DNA from 4 places in the Janthinobacterium sp. Mn2066 genome. Region 1 is predicted to be linked to each of the others. Evidence: predicted binding sites of a transcription regulator. Region 1 holds the regulator's gene; each other region holds the start of a gene.
The links. The regulator sigma-54, encoded in region 1, starts transcription at its own class of promoters, with help from an activator protein. The targets are predictions, from matches to a motif close to TGGCANGNAANCTGCTTT.
Positions count from the first base shown of each region.

Region 2: a site for sigma-54 is predicted at 2,876-2,893, ahead of ACL9RI_RS12170 (circularly permuted type 2 ATP-grasp protein). Genes of this name have one in related genera too.
Region 3: a site for sigma-54 is predicted at 2,348-2,365, ahead of prpB (methylisocitrate lyase). Genes of this name have one in related genera too.
Region 4: a site for sigma-54 is predicted at 2,644-2,661, ahead of ACL9RI_RS08680 (EDSAP-1 family PEP-CTERM protein). Genes of this name have one in related genera too.

Region 1 is NZ_JBMOUF010000006.1:181,217-185,514, forward strand. It holds gene hprK (HPr(Ser) kinase/phosphatase) at 1-588, shown strand, start outside; gene rapZ (RNase adapter RapZ) at 792-1,655, shown strand; gene hpf (ribosome hibernation-promoting factor, HPF/YfiA family) at 1,741-2,100, opposite strand; gene ACL9RI_RS13360 (RNA polymerase factor sigma-54) at 2,170-3,648, opposite strand; gene lptB (LPS export ABC transporter ATP-binding protein) at 3,653-4,298, opposite strand, start outside.
Region 2 is NZ_JBMOUF010000005.1:377,084-381,381, reverse strand. It holds gene ACL9RI_RS12180 (TonB-dependent receptor) at 1-1,496, shown strand, start outside; gene ACL9RI_RS12175 (sensor histidine kinase) at 1,647-2,786, shown strand; gene ACL9RI_RS12170 (circularly permuted type 2 ATP-grasp protein) at 2,929-4,298, shown strand, end outside.
Region 3 is NZ_JBMOUF010000002.1:104,445-108,742, forward strand. It holds gene ACL9RI_RS03795 (M20/M25/M40 family metallo-hydrolase) at 1-55, shown strand, start outside; gene ACL9RI_RS03800 (hypothetical protein) at 145-369, shown strand; gene ACL9RI_RS03805 (MBL fold metallo-hydrolase) at 412-1,269, opposite strand; gene ACL9RI_RS03810 (hypothetical protein) at 1,460-1,696, shown strand; gene ACL9RI_RS03815 (hypothetical protein) at 1,820-2,068, shown strand; gene prpB (methylisocitrate lyase) at 2,418-3,305, shown strand; gene prpC (bifunctional 2-methylcitrate synthase/citrate synthase) at 3,331-4,298, shown strand, end outside.
Region 4 is NZ_JBMOUF010000004.1:38,062-42,359, forward strand. It holds gene ACL9RI_RS08665 (nucleotide disphospho-sugar-binding domain-containing protein) at 1-83, shown strand, start outside; gene ACL9RI_RS08670 (EDSAP-1 family PEP-CTERM protein) at 283-1,263, shown strand; gene ACL9RI_RS08675 (EDSAP-1 family PEP-CTERM protein) at 1,506-2,486, shown strand; gene ACL9RI_RS08680 (EDSAP-1 family PEP-CTERM protein) at 2,731-3,717, shown strand; gene ACL9RI_RS08685 (acyltransferase) at 3,734-4,298, opposite strand, start outside.

The sequences.
Region 1 (4,298 bases):
CCGCTGCCGGCCGCGCAAGTGATCGACTTCCTGCGCGTCTACCTGTCGAAAAAGCTGGCGCAGCGCATCATCATGCATGGCGTCTTCATGGACGTGCTGGGCGTGGGCGTGCTGATCACGGGCGACTCGGGCCTGGGCAAGAGCGAACTGGGCCTGGAGCTGATCTCGCGCAGCCACGGCCTGGTGGCCGACGACGCCGTCGAATTCTCGCGCATCGCGCCGAACATGATCGAAGGACGCTGCCCGCCGCTGCTGCAAAACCTGCTGGAGGTGCGGGGCCTGGGCTTGCTCGACATCAAGGCCATCTTTGGCGAAACGGCCGTGCGCCGCAAGATGCGCTTGAAACTGATCGTGCACCTGGTGCGCCGCAATGCGCTGGAAGAAGAAGTCGAACGCCTGCCCTTCCTGTTCCCCACCGAAGACGTGCTGGGCCTGCCCATCCGCAAGGTCGTGATCCCCGTCGCCGCCGGCCGCAACATCGCCGTGCTGCTGGAAGCGGCCGTGCGCAACACCATCCTGCAACTGCGGGGGATTGATACCTTGCAGGAATTTATGGAGCGGCAGAGATTAGCAATGAGCGGGGATTAAATACTGGGGTCTGTTCTTTTAGAATCGAAATGTGTCCCATTGGGACACATTTCCCCGGCGGGTCAGACCCCAAATTGAGTCGCTGGCCAGCTTGCCCTCAACCATAAGATCTGATGCAAACAATGCCGTACTCAAGTTGCAATAATTTGTAAAGATAGTGGCAGCAAGGGCATGGAAGCGATCTTTATTGTATGATCGGCCCTATGCATATCGTCCTTATCACCGGAATATCCGGCTCCGGTAAATCTGTCGCACTCAATGTGCTGGAAGATGCCGGCTATTATTGCGTCGACAACCTGCCGCCCGCCCTGCTGCCCAGCCTGGTACAAACCCTGCTCGATGAAGGCACGCCGCAACTGGCCGTGGCCGTCGATGCGCGCAGCGCCGAATCGCTGGTCAGCCTGCCGCATAATGTGGCCCTGCTGCGCGACCAGGGACATGATGTCAAGGTCATGTTCCTGACGGCCACCACGCATGCCCTGGTGGCGCGCTTTTCTGAAACGCGGCGCAGCCATCCGCTGTCGCACGAATTGCGCCCCAACCAGAATCCGGCCAGCCGCCGCACCTTGATCGAATGCATTTCGGAAGAGCGCGAACGCCTGTCGGCCATCGAACAGCTCGGTCACCTGATCGATACGTCCGAATTGAGCGCGAACAAGCTGCGCGCCTGGATCAAGGATATCGTCGCTTCCGAACGCGCGCCGCTGACCCTGTTTTTCGAATCGTTTGCCTTCAAGCTGGGCGTGCCGCTCGACGCCGATTTCGTCTTCGACGTGCGGGCCTTGCCCAATCCCTATTATGACCTGAGCCTGCGCCCGCTCGATGGCCGCGATGGACCCGTGATCGCCTTCCTCGACGCCCAGCCCAGCGCGATTGAATTGCTGGGCGACATACGCGCCTTTATCGAAAAGTGGTTGCCGTCCTTCAAGTCCGACAACCGCAGCTACCTGACCGTGGCCCTCGGTTGCACAGGGGGACAACACCGTTCCGTCTACATGGCAGAGCGTCTGGCGCAGTATTTCAGTGCGAGTGAACGGGTGGTATTGCGTCATCGGGAACGCACCTGAGAAATAAATAAACGCAAAAAACAGGCGCAAAAAAGGGCGCATATGCGCCCTTAGTTTTGATCACAACGGTGGGAAGCGGCTGGCCTTACACGGCGATAGCGGCTTCTTCTGTGTTGTCTGGCAGATGCTTGATCGCCTCTTTACCGTGCCCTTGCACTTTGGTTTTGTATTTCATCACCTGCCGGTCCAGCTTGTCGATCAGGGTATCGATGGCGGCGTACAGGTCTTGCGCCAGGCTTTCCACATACACGGTCTTGCCGCTCAGACGCAAATTGACTTCGGCCTTTTGACGTTTTGCTTTCTCTTTGAGGTTGTCGACGGTCAGAATCACGGCAATATCGATAACTTGATCGAAATGACGTTTCACACGCTCCAGTTTCGTTTGTACGTATTCACGGATGGCTGGTGTCACTTCAAGATGATGTCCGCTGATGGTGAGATTCATACACACTCCTAAAGATGATCAGGTTCGTGCGGAGTCCATCGTATCCGACCCGTAGAGGAACCGAAAAAACTACAAAGACTTACGCAGGCTCACTGGCGGAATTTTCAACGCTTCCCGGTATTTGGCAACAGTACGTCGCGCAATCACCATGCCCTGTTCCCCCAGCATGTCCGCAATCTTACTGTCGGATAAAGGATTTTTTGTGTCTTCTGCTCCTGTCAGTTGCACGATCAGTGCCCGTATCGCCGTTGACGATGCCTCGCCCCCCGCTTCGGTGGCGACATGGCTACCAAAAAAATATTTCAACTCAAACATGCCATGCGGGGTCAGCATGTACTTTTGGGTTGTTACCCGCGAGATAGTACTCTCGTGTAAACCCAGTGTATCAGCTATTTCGCGGAGCACAAGGGGGCGCATGGCGACGGCGCCGTGCGAGAAAAAATTCTTTTGTCGTTCTACTATCGCTTGCGCCACGCGCAGTATCGTATCGAAACGCTGGCGCATATTCTTGATCAGCCACTTGGCTTCCTGCAACTGTACGCCCATCGCGCCCTCGCCCTTGCCCTGCTTGAGCAGGTTCGCATACATGGCGTTGACCCGCAGGCGCGGCATGACATCGTTGTTCAAAGTCACTTGCCAGCCATTGCGGCCGCGCTTGACCACCACGTCCGGCACCACATAATCAGACACGTCGGAGGCAAACACGGCGCCCGGATGCGGGTTGCACTGGCGAATCACTGCTTGTGCTTCACGCAAGTCTTCCTCGTCGCAATTGAGGGCTTTTTTCAGTTTGTTGAAGTCGCGCTGGGCAAACCAGGCCAGGTGTTTTTCGACGATGGCCAAGGCCATGCGTCTTGTTACCAGGGCAATATTTGGCAGGCGGCGGATTTGCAGGGCCAGGCATTCGGCGGCATTGCGCGCCCCCACGCCCGGCGGATCGAAACTTTGCAGCAGCACCAGGGCCGTGCGCAGCTCATCGGCGTCGATGTCGAGCTCTTCCGGCAGGCGCGCCAGGATATCGTCGAGCGACTCGTCCAGGTAGCCATTGTCGTCGAGCGCGTCGATGATCAGCTCAACCAGCGCGCGGTCGCGCAATTCCAGCACCGTCACGCGCATCTGTTCCATCAGGTGCTCGCGCAAGGTGCAGTGATGGGCTTCGAGTTGCGGACGCGCATCGTCGTCCTCGGGCGCCCTGCCCCGGCTCGCTTCGCTCCAGTCACTGTCGCCCGTGTCCGGCGCCGCCGTGGCTTCGCCCGCATCGCCCTCATAGCCATCGGCCTCGGCCGGCGCTGCCGGTGTTTCCTGGCTCGGTGGCTGGGGCGGCGCTTCGGCCGGCGCGGCGGTGGAGCTCAAGGCGCCGTCGGACAGCAGGCGCAGCGAACGATCGAGCGGATCGTCGAGACGCTCAAGCAGCGGGTTATCCGTCAGCAGTTGTTCCAGCTCTTGGTGCAATTCCAGTGTGGACAGTTGCAACAGGCGTATCGATTGTTGCAACTGCGGCGTCAATGCCAAGTGCTGCGAAGTGCGCAGCTGCAATGATTGTTTCATTGGCTCACATACGGAAGTGTTCGCCCAGATAGACCCGGCGTACCGACTCGTTGGCGATGATGTCATCGGGACGTCCCGACGCCAGCACCGAACCCTGGTTGATGATGTAGGCGCGGTCGCAAATACCCAGCGTTTCGCGCACATTATGATCGGTGATCAGCACGCCGATATTGCGCTCCTTCAAGAAACGCACGATGCGCTGGATCTCGATCACGGCGATCGGGTCGACGCCGGCAAACGGTTCGTCGAGCAGCACGAAGCGGGGATCGGTGGCCAGCGCGCGGGCAATTTCCACCCGGCGGCGCTCGCCACCGGATAGTGACAGGGCCGGGTTTTCGCGCAGCTTTTCAATCTGCAAGTCGGCCAGCAAGGTATTCAGGCGTTCTTCGATTTCCGCCTTTTTCAAGGGACGGCCTTCGACGGTCTGGATTTCCAGCACGGCGCGGATATTGTCTTCCACCGTCAGCTTGCGGAACACCGACGCTTCCTGCGGCAGATACGACAAGCCCATCTGCGCGCGGCGATGAATCGGCAGGCTGGAAATGTCCACGCCGCTGATATCGATGGTGCCGCCGTCCGACGGCACCAGGCCGACGATCATATAGAACGAGGTGGTCTTGCCGGCGCCGTTGGGGCCCAGCAAGCCGACC
Region 2 (4,298 bases), on a different contig from region 1:
AGCGTGAAGACCACGATGTGGGCATGTTTTCCGTGGGCCTCGATTACCGCGGACGCGGCTACCGCCTGTCGGCCGATGCCGGCTACCAGAATTTTGACCTGACGGCGCCGCGCCCCAGCGTGGGCACCTCGGGCGTAGCGGGCGTGCCGGCCGCACCGGACGCATCCAGCAACTTCGCCCAACCATGGAGTTTTTCCAAGGAGCACGACGTCTTTGGCACGATGCGCGGTGAATACGACCTGGCCAGCAATGTCACGGCCTGGGCCGCCTTCGGCTCGCGCTCCACCCGCGAATCGAATAGCCTGGCCCAGCCTTCGCTCACTTCCCTGAATGGCGACGCCAGCTTCTACCGCTTCGATAATGCCCGCAAACAAGAAATCCGCACGGGTGAACTGGGTATCCGCGCCAGGCTCAATACGGGCGCCGTCAAGCACACCCTGGTGGCCAGCTGGTCGGGCCACTGGAACGAAGCAAAGAATGCCTACGCGATCAGCGATTACGCCGGCTTGCCGACCAACATCTATCACCCCGTCGATGCGGCCATGCCGCCTACCCTGCCACAAAACTCGGGCGGCGACATGAGCGACCCGCGCCTCACGCAAAAGACCATCCTGACCAGCTATGCCGTGGCCGACACCATGGCTTTCCTCGACGAGCGCCTGCTGCTGACGCTGGGCCTGCGCCACCAGCAAATCCGCGACGCCAGCTATGCCTATGGCACGGCAGCGCCATTGGCGAATCCCTACGACAAGAGCGCCAACACGCCCGTGGCCGCCATCGTCTACAAACTCGATAAAAACGTGTCGCTGTACGCCAACTATATAGAAGCACTGGTCAAGGGCCCGACAGCCGGCGGCACCTACGGCAACAATATTCCGGTCACCAACCTGAATCAAGTATTTGCACCGTATAAAGCCCGGCAAAAGGAAGTTGGCGTCAAGTATGACGGCGGCAAGCTGGGCATGAGCGCCGCCCTGTTCAGTACCGATGTGCCGCTGCTGGCCATCCGCGGCACCGAAGCGGGCCTGTTTGGCCAGCAACGCAACCAGGGGCTGGAATTGTCCGTGTTCGGCATGCCGGTGAATGGCGTGCGCCTGCTGGGCGGCCTGACCTGGCTGGACACCAGGCAAAGCGATACGGGCATCGCCGGCAATGATGGCAAGAAAGTGATCGGCGCACCGCAAACGCAGCTGAGCGCGGGCGCCGAATGGGACGTGCCGGGCGCGCCAGGCCTGAGCTTGAACGCGCGCACCATCTACACGTCCAGCCAGTACGCAGACCTGGCCAACACCAAGCAATTGCCGTCCTGGACCCGGCTCGACCTGGGCGCGCGCTACCTGACGCGCATCGCCGAGCACGATGTGGCCATCCGCGCCCGCATCGACAACGTTGCCAACCGTAACTACTGGGCCTCCGCCGTATCCTCGTTTGGCGCGGGTAGCCTGGTGCTGGCGTCGCCACGTACTTTTGCCGTTTCCGCAACAGTCGGATTCTAAGCTTCCAGCACCACACGCCTGTAGCCCCTGCGGCTACAGGCTTGATCAACATCAAATCACCGTTGTCTGATTAATACAGACATTATTCCCACCTGCCGCCGATTGAGCGCATACTGCAAGACGCATCACCTACCCTGTCAAGGAGTTCGCGTGAGCATTGCCAGCAGTCATCAGCACCTCCTGCGCCGCCAACCCATGCGGGTGCAACGCCTGTTTGCACTGCGCGAGGCCGTGCTGACCAACTGGGAGCAGCGCGTGCGCGCAACCGTGCAGGGCGCAGACCAGTTACTGACGCCGATACTGATCAATACCCTGCCCTCCTTCTTCGACAACCTGGCCGAAGCCCTGACGCCAGGCCATCCGCGCCAGGACGCCACCAGCAACAGCAATGTGCCAGCCGTGCACGGTAATGAACGGGCCCGCATGACCAGCTACGGGCCGGAACAGGTGATCCAGGAATACCAGATCTTCCGCGACTGTTTTGCCGACGCGGCGCGCGAAGCAGGCATTGCCCTGCGCCGCCACGACTGGCGCATCATCAATGCCTCGATCGACATGGGCATACGCGAATCGATACGCGAATTCACGGCCATGCATGAGGGATTCCAGCGCCGCATCGCGGCCGGGCTGTCGCACGATATGCGCAATCCGCTGTCCGTCATCACCACGGCGGCCCAGTTGCTGCAGCGGTACCCGGAAAGGGTCAATATCAGCGACCTGGCAAGCAAGATACTCGACCATGGCCACCGGCTCGACACCATGATCGAGGAATTGCTCGATACGCTCAGCTACCAGCAGGGCCAGTGTTTGCCGCTGGCCCTGTCGCAATTCGATATCCTGTCGCTGGCGCGCACCGTTTGCGCGCAGATCAACGGCCTGGTCACTTTGCCGCAAGGCGATAAATGCAGCGTGTCCGGCGTGTCCGTGACTGGCTGGTGGTGTGAAAATTCGCTGCGGCGCGCACTGGAAAACCTGCTCAACAATGCAGTGAAATATGGCGATGACGGCCCGATTACCGTGCATGTAGAAGAAACACACGGGCGTATGATCTTGACCGTACACAATACCGGCAGCCCCATCGCGCCGGAACAGACGGCCCGCATCTTCGAATACCTGCGCCGCGACCATCAGGGCACGCAGCCTGGCTGGGGCATCGGCCTGCCCTACGTGCAAAACGTGGCCGAAAGCCATGGCGGCAGCGTCGCCGTCGATAGCGCACCGGAAACGGGCACCACCTTCATCTTCGATATCCCCATCGATTGCCGGCCCTTTGTCGCGCCACCGCCCTGAATGACTGCCCGTGACGCACCACAGCGGTGCGCAAGAGCGGCGCATGCCACAAAAGTGATCGTTTTTAACACGATCCATCGCTAGCGCGCTGGCACGATTTCTGCTGAGCTAACCATGTCCACGGCTCAAGGGAAATCACAACATGGCAAATTTTTTTAATGAAATGACTGCGGATGAAGTGGGTACGGATGGCAAGGTACGCGAACACTACCGTGAATTCAGCCACTGGCTGCAACAGCAATCCCCTGACACCATTGCCCGCAAGCGGGCCGAAGCCGACTTGCTGTTCCGCCGCGTGGGCATCACCTTCGCCGTGTATGGCGACGATGCCGGCACGGAACGGCTGATTCCTTTCGACACCATCCCGCGCATCATCCCCGCCACCGAATGGGCGCAAATGCAAAAGGGCCTGGTGCAGCGGGTGCAAGCGCTGAACATGTTTTTGCACGATATTTATCACGAGCAAAATATCATCAAGACAGGCATCATTCCCGCCGAGCAAATCTACCGCAATGCCCAGTACCGGCCTGAAATGCAGGACATCGCCGTGGCCTCCGACATCTACGCCCATATCGCCGGGGTCGATATCGTGCGCGCCGGCCAGGGCGAATTTTATGTGCTGGAAGACAATCTGCGCGTGCCGTCCGGCGTGTCCTACATGCTGGAAGACCGCAAGATGATGATGCGGCTGTTTCCCGACCTGTTTGCGCGCAACAAGATCGCGCCTGTCGATCATTACCCGGACATGTTGCTCGACAACTTGCGCTCGGTCGCGCCGATCGGCGTCAACGATCCGACGGTGGTCGTGATGACGCCGGGCATGTACAACTCGGCCTATTTTGAGCACGCCTTCCTTGCCCAGCAAATGGGGGTGGAACTGGTGGAAGGCAAGGATTTGTTTGTCAACGACAATGCCGTCTACATGCGCACCACGCGCGGACCGAAACGGGTCGACGTGATCTACCGCCGGGTCGACGACGATTTCCTCGATCCGCTGGCCTTCCGCGCCGATTCTTCCTTGGGCGTGCCGGGCCTGCTGTCGGTCTACCGCGCCGGCCGCGTGACCCTGGCCAACGCGATTGGCACTGGCGTGGCCGACGACAAGTCGATTTACCCCTACGTGCCCGACATGATCAAGTTTTATTTGTCGGAAGAACCGATACTGAACAACGTGCCGACGTACCAGTGCCGCAAACCGGCCGACCTGTCGTATGTGCTGGCCAATCTGCCGGAACTTGTCGTCAAGGAAGTGCACGGCGCGGGCGGCTACGGCATGCTGGTCGGGCCCGCTTCGAGCAAGGCGCAGATCGACGATTTCCGCCAGCGCCTGCTGGCCAATCCGGGCGGCTACATCGCCCAGCCTACGCTGGCCCTGTCGGCCTGCCCCACCTATGTGGAGAATGGCATCGCGCCACGGCATATCGATTTGCGGCCATTCGTGCTGTCCGGCAAGACGATTTCCATGGTGCCCGGTGGCTTGACGCGGGTGGCCTTGGGCGAAGGCTCGCTGGT
Region 3 (4,298 bases), on a different contig from region 1:
GTTCCTGGCCAATATCGATGGCGAAATCGGCCGCGCGCCGGCGCAGGACGAGTAAGACTGCAGCACGGGCCACCGCCTGGCCGGCGTGGCCCGCCGCCTGCGGGCAGCTTCGCCATTTTTCCAACAAACAATGATCTTACGGATATGACACAAGACGACATCGAGATCGCCATCGGTATGATCCGTTCCCACCTGGCCGCGTATCCGCACGGCGCCGACACGCTCGAAGGCGTGGCGCAGTGGTGGCTCGATGGCAGTTTTTCACCGCCGGTGATTGCGGCCGCGCTGGAGCGGCTGCTGGCCGCCGGCGAGATGGAACGCCTGAGCATCGGCCAGCGCCAGTTGTGGCGGCGGGCGCAGCCGGCATAGCGCTGCACCGCCTGTGCTGGCAAGGTGCGGGCGCGCCCTTGCCTAGATCGCGTTCAGCGGTATTTTCAAGTAGCGCACGCCATTTTCTTCCGGCTCCGGCAGCTTGCCGGCATTGATATTGACCTGGATGGCGGGCAGGATCAGGGTCGGCATGTCCAGGGTCCGGTCGCGCGCCGTGCGCATGGCCACGAACTGCGCTTCCGTGACGCCGTCGTGCAGGTGGATATTGCTGGCCCGCTGTTCGGCCACCGTCACTTCCCAGCGCGGCGGACGGCCGTTGGGCGGATAGTCGTGGCACATGAACAGCCGCGTTTGCGGCGGCAGCGACAGCAAGCGCTGCACGGAGCGATAGAGCAGGGTCGCCGAGCCGCCGGGAAAATCGCAGCGGGCCGAACCCACGTCGGGCATGAACAGGGTGTCGCCCACGAAGACGGCGTCGCCGATCTGGTACGCCAGGTCGGCCGGCGTATGGCCAGGCACGTGCAGCGCGCGCACTTCCAGCTCGCCGATGTGGAAGACCTGGTCGGGCGCAAATAATTGATCGAACTGCGAGCCGTCCGCCTGCGCGCCATCCTGGTGATAGACCTGGGAAAACGCTTGCTGCACCGTCTGGATGGCCGCGCCGATGGCCACGTCGCCACCCAGCTGCTGCTGCAGATAGGGCGCGGCCGACAGGTGGTCCGCATGCGCATGGGTTTCCAGCAGCCAGCGGCATTGCAAGCCATGCTGGCGCACGAAAGCGACTACCTTGTCGGCCGAAGTGGTCGAGGTGCGGCCCGCTTTCGGGTCGTAGTCGAGCACGGAATCGATGATGGCGCATTCGCCGCCATCGGCCGCATACACGACATAGGTCACGGTGGCGGTGGCAGGATCGAAGAAAGCTTGGATTTGTGGATTCATCGTGGCGGCAGGGAAAGGCTGGGTCCGTGACAGGGATGGTCATTATATCGCCACAGCCGGATAAGAAAATGCTAAAAATGCGCTCTCGATATGCGAAAAGCAAATAAAGGGATGGCTAGCTGTCGTGCGCACCCTGATCCGCGCCGCGTGCTAATCTCGTCTGTACCAGCTTAGGAGAAAGAGGAAAACCATGCCTGACACCACAGCACGCAACGAACAGTACCGCGGTTTTACGATTTCAGTGACGCCGCAAAAGGACAATGACGATTTATGGGATTTCAGCTACCGCTTGCAGCGCGACGGCCAATCCGATGCACTGGAAGTGAGTCGCAGCCGCACCCTGGGCGGCCATGCCGACCCCGAAGCGGCCTATGTGGCCGGTTTTGAAGTGGCGAAAATCGAGGTGGACAATCTGCTGCGTCCTTGATCTGGTGTAAATTGTTTAGCTGGCTGGCGCGCTTCCGCTGAAACACATCGCGGCCGGCCGTGCTTCATGCTAGGATTTCCCTCACCAGGAAGCTTGATTCAACTACCCGCAAGGAGGCCACCCATGAGCAACAGTTCCAAAATTCATTATAAAGGCTGGGAGATCGTTCCTTTGGCCGTGCCTACCGGTGACGGCAAATGGTCGGCCAGCTGCGATATCGAACGCGCCGGCGCCGACGGGGTGGAAGTGTTCGAAGGCTCGACCATGCAATTCGTGCGCGACGATGAGGACGAGGCCATCGCTGCCGCCTGCGACGAAGCGATCCGCCAGGTCGATAACATCATCGCCAACCCGCTGGTGCGGCTGGCCTGATACGGTTCAGTGACTCCGGGGCAGCCGGCGCTTGCCGCCTGTCTGCCATCCTGCGCGGCCAGCACTTTGTTGGCCGCGCTGCCATCTGCGTCTCCTGTTTGATTTCAATCGACGTTTCAATGTGTTTCAATGTTTCTCCATGAAACATTTTTGAAATGCATGACGATGGAATTGTCACATCGCCCGTGTGCACTTATCCCGCCTCTATCCCTTGTATTTGTGCGTGCTGGCGCTATTCTCCCTCTGTGACACCACTTGCGCAGTGTTCGGCCAAGTGGCTGGCACGGCAATTGCAATACTGTTCCATATAGCAAGTCCATGAAACATTCGACATTCCATAGGTGAACACATGAGTCTATACTCCGCAGGTGCAGCGTTCCGCAAGGCCGTCCAGGAAGAATCCCCATTGCAAGTGGTCGGCGCCATCAACGCCAACCACGCCCTGCTGGCCAAGCGCGCCGGCTTCAAGGCCATTTATCTGTCCGGCGGCGGCGTCGCGGCCGGCTCGCTGGGCTTGCCCGACCTGGGCATTTCCAGCCTGGATGACGTGCTGACCGATATCCGCCGTATCACCGACGTATGCGACCTGCCGCTGCTGGTCGACGCCGACACGGGCTTCGGTTCATCCGCCTTCAATGTGGCGCGCACCGTGAAATCGATGATCAAGTTTGGCGCGGCCGCGCTGCATATCGAAGACCAGGTGGGCGCCAAGCGCTGCGGTCATCGTCCGGGCAAGGAAATCGTGAGCAAGGAAGAAATGGTCGACCGCATCAAGGCCGCCGTCGATGCGCGCACCGATCCGAACTTCGTCATCATGGCGCGTACCGATGCACTGGCCGTCGATGGCCTGGACGCGGCGCTGGAACGCGCCATCGCCTGCGTCGAAGCGGGCGCCGACATGATCTTCCCGGAAGCGATTACCGATCTCGATATGTATGCCACGTTTGCCAAGGCCGTCAATGTGCCGATCCTGGCCAATATCACCGAATTTGGCGCCACGCCGCTGTTCACCCTGGACGAACTGCGCAGCGCCCACGTGGGCCTGGCGCTGTATCCCTTGTCGGCCTTTCGCGCCATGAACAAGGCGGCGGAAAACGTCTACACCTCGCTGCGCCGCGACGGCACGCAAAAGAACGTGGTCGACACCATGCAGACGCGCATGGAGCTGTATGAATCGATCAATTACCACGAATTCGAGCAAAAGCTGGACGCATTATTCGCCGCGCAGAAAAAGTAATCATTACTATATTTTGGAGAAGACCATGACCGCACCACAAGCCGCCACTTTCAAGCCTAAAAAATCCGTCGCCCTGTCCGGCGTCACTGCCGGTAACACGGCCTTGTGCTCGGTTGGCAAAACCGGCAACGATTTGCACTACCGCGGCTATGACATCCTGGACGTGGCCGACAGCTGCGAGTTCGAGGAAATCGCCTACCTGCTGGTGCATGGCAAGCTGCCGACCGTCGCCGAGCTGAAAGGCTACAAGGCCAAATTGAAATCCCTGCGCGGCTTGCCGTCCGCCGTCAAGCTGGCGCTGGAAGCCTTGCCGGCCGCCGCCCACCCGATGGACGTGATGCGCACGGGCGTGTCGGTGCTTGGCTGCACCTTGCCTGAAAAAGACGACCATAACGCACCGGGCGCGCGCGATATCGCCGACCGCCTGATGGCCTCGTTCGGCTCCATGCTGCTGTACTGGTACCACTACAGCCATAATGGCAAGCGCATCGAAGTGGAAACGGACGACGACTCGATTGGTGGCCACTTCCTGCACCTGCTGCATGGCGTAAAGCCGTCGGCATCGTGGGAAAAAGCCATGCATACGTCCTTGATCCTGTATGCGGAACATGAATTCAACGCCTCCACCTTCACCAGCCGCGTGATCGCCGGCACGGGTTCGGACATCCATTCGGCCATCACGGGCGCGATTGGCGCCTTGCGCGGACCGAAACACGGCGGCGCGAATGAAGTGGCGCTGGAGATTCAAAAACGCTACGACAACGCCGACGAAGCAGAAGCGGACATCCGCGAGCGCGTCGCCAACAAGGAAGTGGTGATCGGTTTCGGCCACCCGGTGTACACGATCTCGGACCCGCGCAACGTCGTCATCAAGGAAGTGGCGCGCAATCTGTCGCTGGAAGCGGGATCGACCAAGATGTTCGACATCGCCGAGCGCCTGGAATCGGTGATGTGGGAAATCAAGAACATGTTCCCGAACCTGGACTGGTTCTC
Region 4 (4,298 bases), on a different contig from region 1:
CGCGGCAGCTGGCAGCCGCCTTCCACGAATATGCCCCCGCACAACGCTTGCAAGCGCGCATGCACGCACTGCTGACGTCCTAGCCTGCCACAGCGCGTCGGCTTTTCTTACAGCGTCGTGCGCAATACCTGCCTAAAATCAATATTCCTCCTTCAAGTCCTTGATTTACAAGGCCATGCAAGCCTTGGCATGGAAGTCGCTTTAACTCCCGCATGCGCATTTGCGCACAGGATCCGGGTCAGACTTTCTTCCACCAGCAAGCAGATGAATGAGGTAAGCAAAATGAAACTGTCTCAACTGAAACTTCTTCCGGCAGCGGCGGCGCTGGCCATGCTGTGCGCCGCCGGCAGCGCCCAGGCAGGCGCCTACGGCTATTCCTACGACAACATCTTCGGCCTGACCATCACCAATCCAACGGGGATCGTCACGGTGGCCAGCACCACCAATATCTCGCGCAGTACCTCCACCTTGAACGGCACCAGCATCATCAACGGCGGTTCCGGCATACTCGACTCGCCGCAAGCGGCCCTGGGCGCCGTCACCAAGGGCGAGAACGACTTCACGCAACAGGGGCCGAACGGCACCTACGCACGCGGCGATGCGCAAATCGTCAGCACCCAGTTCCCGCCCTTCCCGCCGGGCGCCACGACCACGCAGGCGGTCAACGTGGCCGAAGCGCATCTCGACAGCCCCGGCACGGCCGACGCCTCGGGCCGCAATGGTTCCACCACGGGCTTTTCCGTCAACTTCGTGGTCGGTTCGCCGACGGCCACCCTGGCCTTCAATTTCCTGGCCAACCCGTTCATGCAAGTCTTCCTGAACGGCGACGTCGGTCCCGGCTCATCGGCCACGGCCAACCTGGTGGTGACTTTCAGCATCACCAATGCGGCCGGCATCACCGTGTTCAACTGGGCGCCCGATGGCCTGCTCGGCTCCGGCATCACGGGTGGTACGGAAACGGCCGACGGCGCCAACCTGAATACCAATCTGTCGACCAACTTCCTGACCCGCGGCAATCTGTTCACCTATGACCCGACAGGCTGCGGCGCGCCCACGGGAACGGGCGTGGGCACGGCGTGCGGCGGGACCTTTGCGGCCCTGACCAATACCCTGGTAGCCGGCAACTACACCTTGACCCTGAACGCGGTGGAAAGCGTCGATCTGGTGAAAGTGGCGCCCATGCCAGAACCAGGCACCCTGGCCTTGCTGGGCCTCGGTCTTGCCGGCCTGTGCTATTCCAGCCGCCGCAAACTCACGGCCTGACAGCAGCTTGCGCGGGGCGACGGGCGAGGGCTTCCTCGCCTTTTTTATGCGCGTCGGCTTTCTTTACAGGCATGCGCTTCATACCTGCTGAAAATCAATAAAACCGACCCAAGTGCCTGATTTACAAGGCACTGGCAGTACTGGCATGAAAGCCGCTTTAGCGACTGCATGGACAGCTGTCCCACCCAAGGACAGGGCTCAGACTCTTTTAAACGGCAAGCAAACACCACGAGGTATTCCAAATGAAACTGGCTCAACTCAAACTTCTCCCGGCGGCAGCTGCGCTGGCCATGCTGTGCGCCGCCGGCAACGCCCAGGCAGGCGCCTACGGCTATTCCTACGACAATATCTTTGGGCTGGTCATCACCAATCCCACCGGTTCCATCACGGTCGCCAGCAGCAGCAATATCTCGCGCGGCACGGCCACCTTGAACGGCGCGAGCGTCATCCAGGGCGGTTCCGGCATCGTCGATACGCCACAAGCAGCCCTGGGTGCCGTCACCAAGGGAGAAAACGATTTTACGCAGCAGGGAGCGAGCGGCACGTATTCGCGCGGCGATTCGCAAATCGTCAGCACCCAGTTTCCCTCCTTCCCTCCGGGCGCGGCCAGTACGCAAGCCGTCAACGTGGCTGAAGCCCACCTCGATAGCGCCGGTTCGGCTGACGCATCGGGCCGCAACGGCTCGAATACGGGATTCTCCGTCAACTTCGTGGTCGGTTCACCCAGCGCTACCTTGTCTTTCAATTTCCAGGCCCATCCGTTCATGCAGGTCTTCCTGAACAGCGATATCGGCATAGGCTCTTCCTCCACCGCCAACCTGGTGTTTTCCTTCACCATTACCGATGCAGCCGGCAACACCATGTTCAACTGGGCGCCCGATGGCGTGGTCGGCTCCGGCATCATGGGGGGCACGGAAACGGCCGATGGCGCCGACCTGAATACCAATTTATCGACCAATTTCCTGACGCGTGGCAACTTGGCCACCTATGATCCCATGGGCTGCGGCACGCCCACAGGCACCGGCGTGGGCACGGCGTGCGGCAGCTTTTATGCGGCACTGACCAATCCGCTGCTCGCCGGCAGCTATACCCTGACCCTGAATGCCGTGGAAAGCGTCGACCTGGTCAAGGTGCTGGCCGTGCCGGAACCGGGCACCCTCGCCTTGCTGGGCCTGGGCCTGGCGGGCCTGTGCTATGCCCGCCGCCGCAAGATCACCGTTTGAAAAACACCAGGGAACAGGGACGGGGCACGCACCACGCCTCGCCTACGCTCCGTATCAACAGGGGCTTGTCGGCATTCTTTACATGTGCACGCCCGGGCACCCGGGAAATGGAGCCTTGCATTTTGTAAATCATTGATTTAAAAGAACAAATATCTTCTGGCAAGAAAATTGCTCATTCAGCATGGTAGCCCCCCCACCACGGCGGCAACAGCCACCTGAGCAACTTACTCGACGAGGATTTCACATGAGCTATCTTTCCCGCGCCCTGCTTCCCATCGCCCTCAGTGGCCTCATCATGGCCAGCGCCAGCGGCGGCGCGCAAGCCTCCGCCTACGGCTATTCCTACAATAATATTTTTGGCCTCACCATCACCAATCCCACCGGCGTCATCTCCGTCGCGGGCAACACCGACATTTCACGCTCGACGGCCACGCTCAATGGCAGCAGCGTGATCCGGGGCGGCAATGGCTTTGTCGATGCGCCGCAATCCGCGCTGGGCGCCGTCACCAAGGGACAAAACAATTTCACGCAACAAGGCCAGGGCAACGCCGCCTATTCGCGCGGCGATGCACAGATTGTCAGCTCGCAAATTCCACCATTTCCACCGGGAGCGACAAGTACCCACACGGTCAACGTCGCCGAAGCCTTTTTATTCGATACGGGCAGCGCCGACGCGTCCGGGCGCAATGGCTCGAACACGGGCCTGTCCGTCAATTTCGTGGTGGGCGCGCCCGGCGCCACGATCCTGTTCAATTTCCAGGCGGCGCCCTTCATGCAGGTCTATCTCGATGCGCTGGCCGGCCCGGGATCGTCTTCGACCGCCAATATGTCGGTCAGCTTTACGATTACCAATGCGCTGGGCCAAACCGTCTTCAACTGGTCACCGGACGGCGTCGCCGGTTCCGGCATTACGGGCGGCACGGAACTGGCCGATGCAGCCGACCTGAACATGAATTTTTCCGCCAATACCCTCACCAGCGGCAATCTGCTGACCTATGATCCGCTCGCCTGCGGCGCGCCAACGGGCACCGGCATCGGCACCGCTTGCGGCGGGACGTACACGGCCCTCACCAACAACCTGGTGGCCGGCAACTACACCTTGACCTTGAATACGGTCAACAGCGTGGACCTCACCATCTTTCCCCGCGCCGTGCAGGTGGCCGAACCGGGCACGCTGGCCTTGCTGGGCCTGGGATTGATGGGCTTATGCCTGAACCGCCGCAAAAGCTGAACCATGCGCTGAGGCGTCAGGAAGCCGCCGCATCGCTTGCGGCGGCCGTTTTTTTCAGCAGGCGCGCCGGCATGCCGCCCCAGATTTCGCCCGCCCCCACCACGCTATCCTTGGTCAGCACGGCGCCCACGGAAATGATGGCGCCATCGCCGATACGGGCACCGGCCATGATCACGGCATGCGCGCCGATGGTCACGCCGTCACCGATCACCACCGGCTTCAATTCCAGCCTGTCGCCCTCGATCACATGCGCAAACACTACCGCGTCATGGCCGACGATGCTATTGCGGCCGATGCGGGTCAGGGGCGGATCGAGCAAGGCGCCTGCGCTGTAGGTGTTATGGCCCAGCCGGGCGCCCAGCGCCAGATACACCAGTCGCAACAGCGGCAGCGGCAGGAAATGCGTGCGGATCAGGGAATTGAACAGCAGCAGGTAAAACAGGATATTGACGTTGGCGGCAAATTCCGCGCGCGAACCCGGTGCGGCCGCGCCTTGATGCAACGGCAACAGGCGCAGGAAGAGCCGGTAGACGGCAAACGCATACACGTAGCCGAGCACAACGGCAGCGGCCACCAGCGCC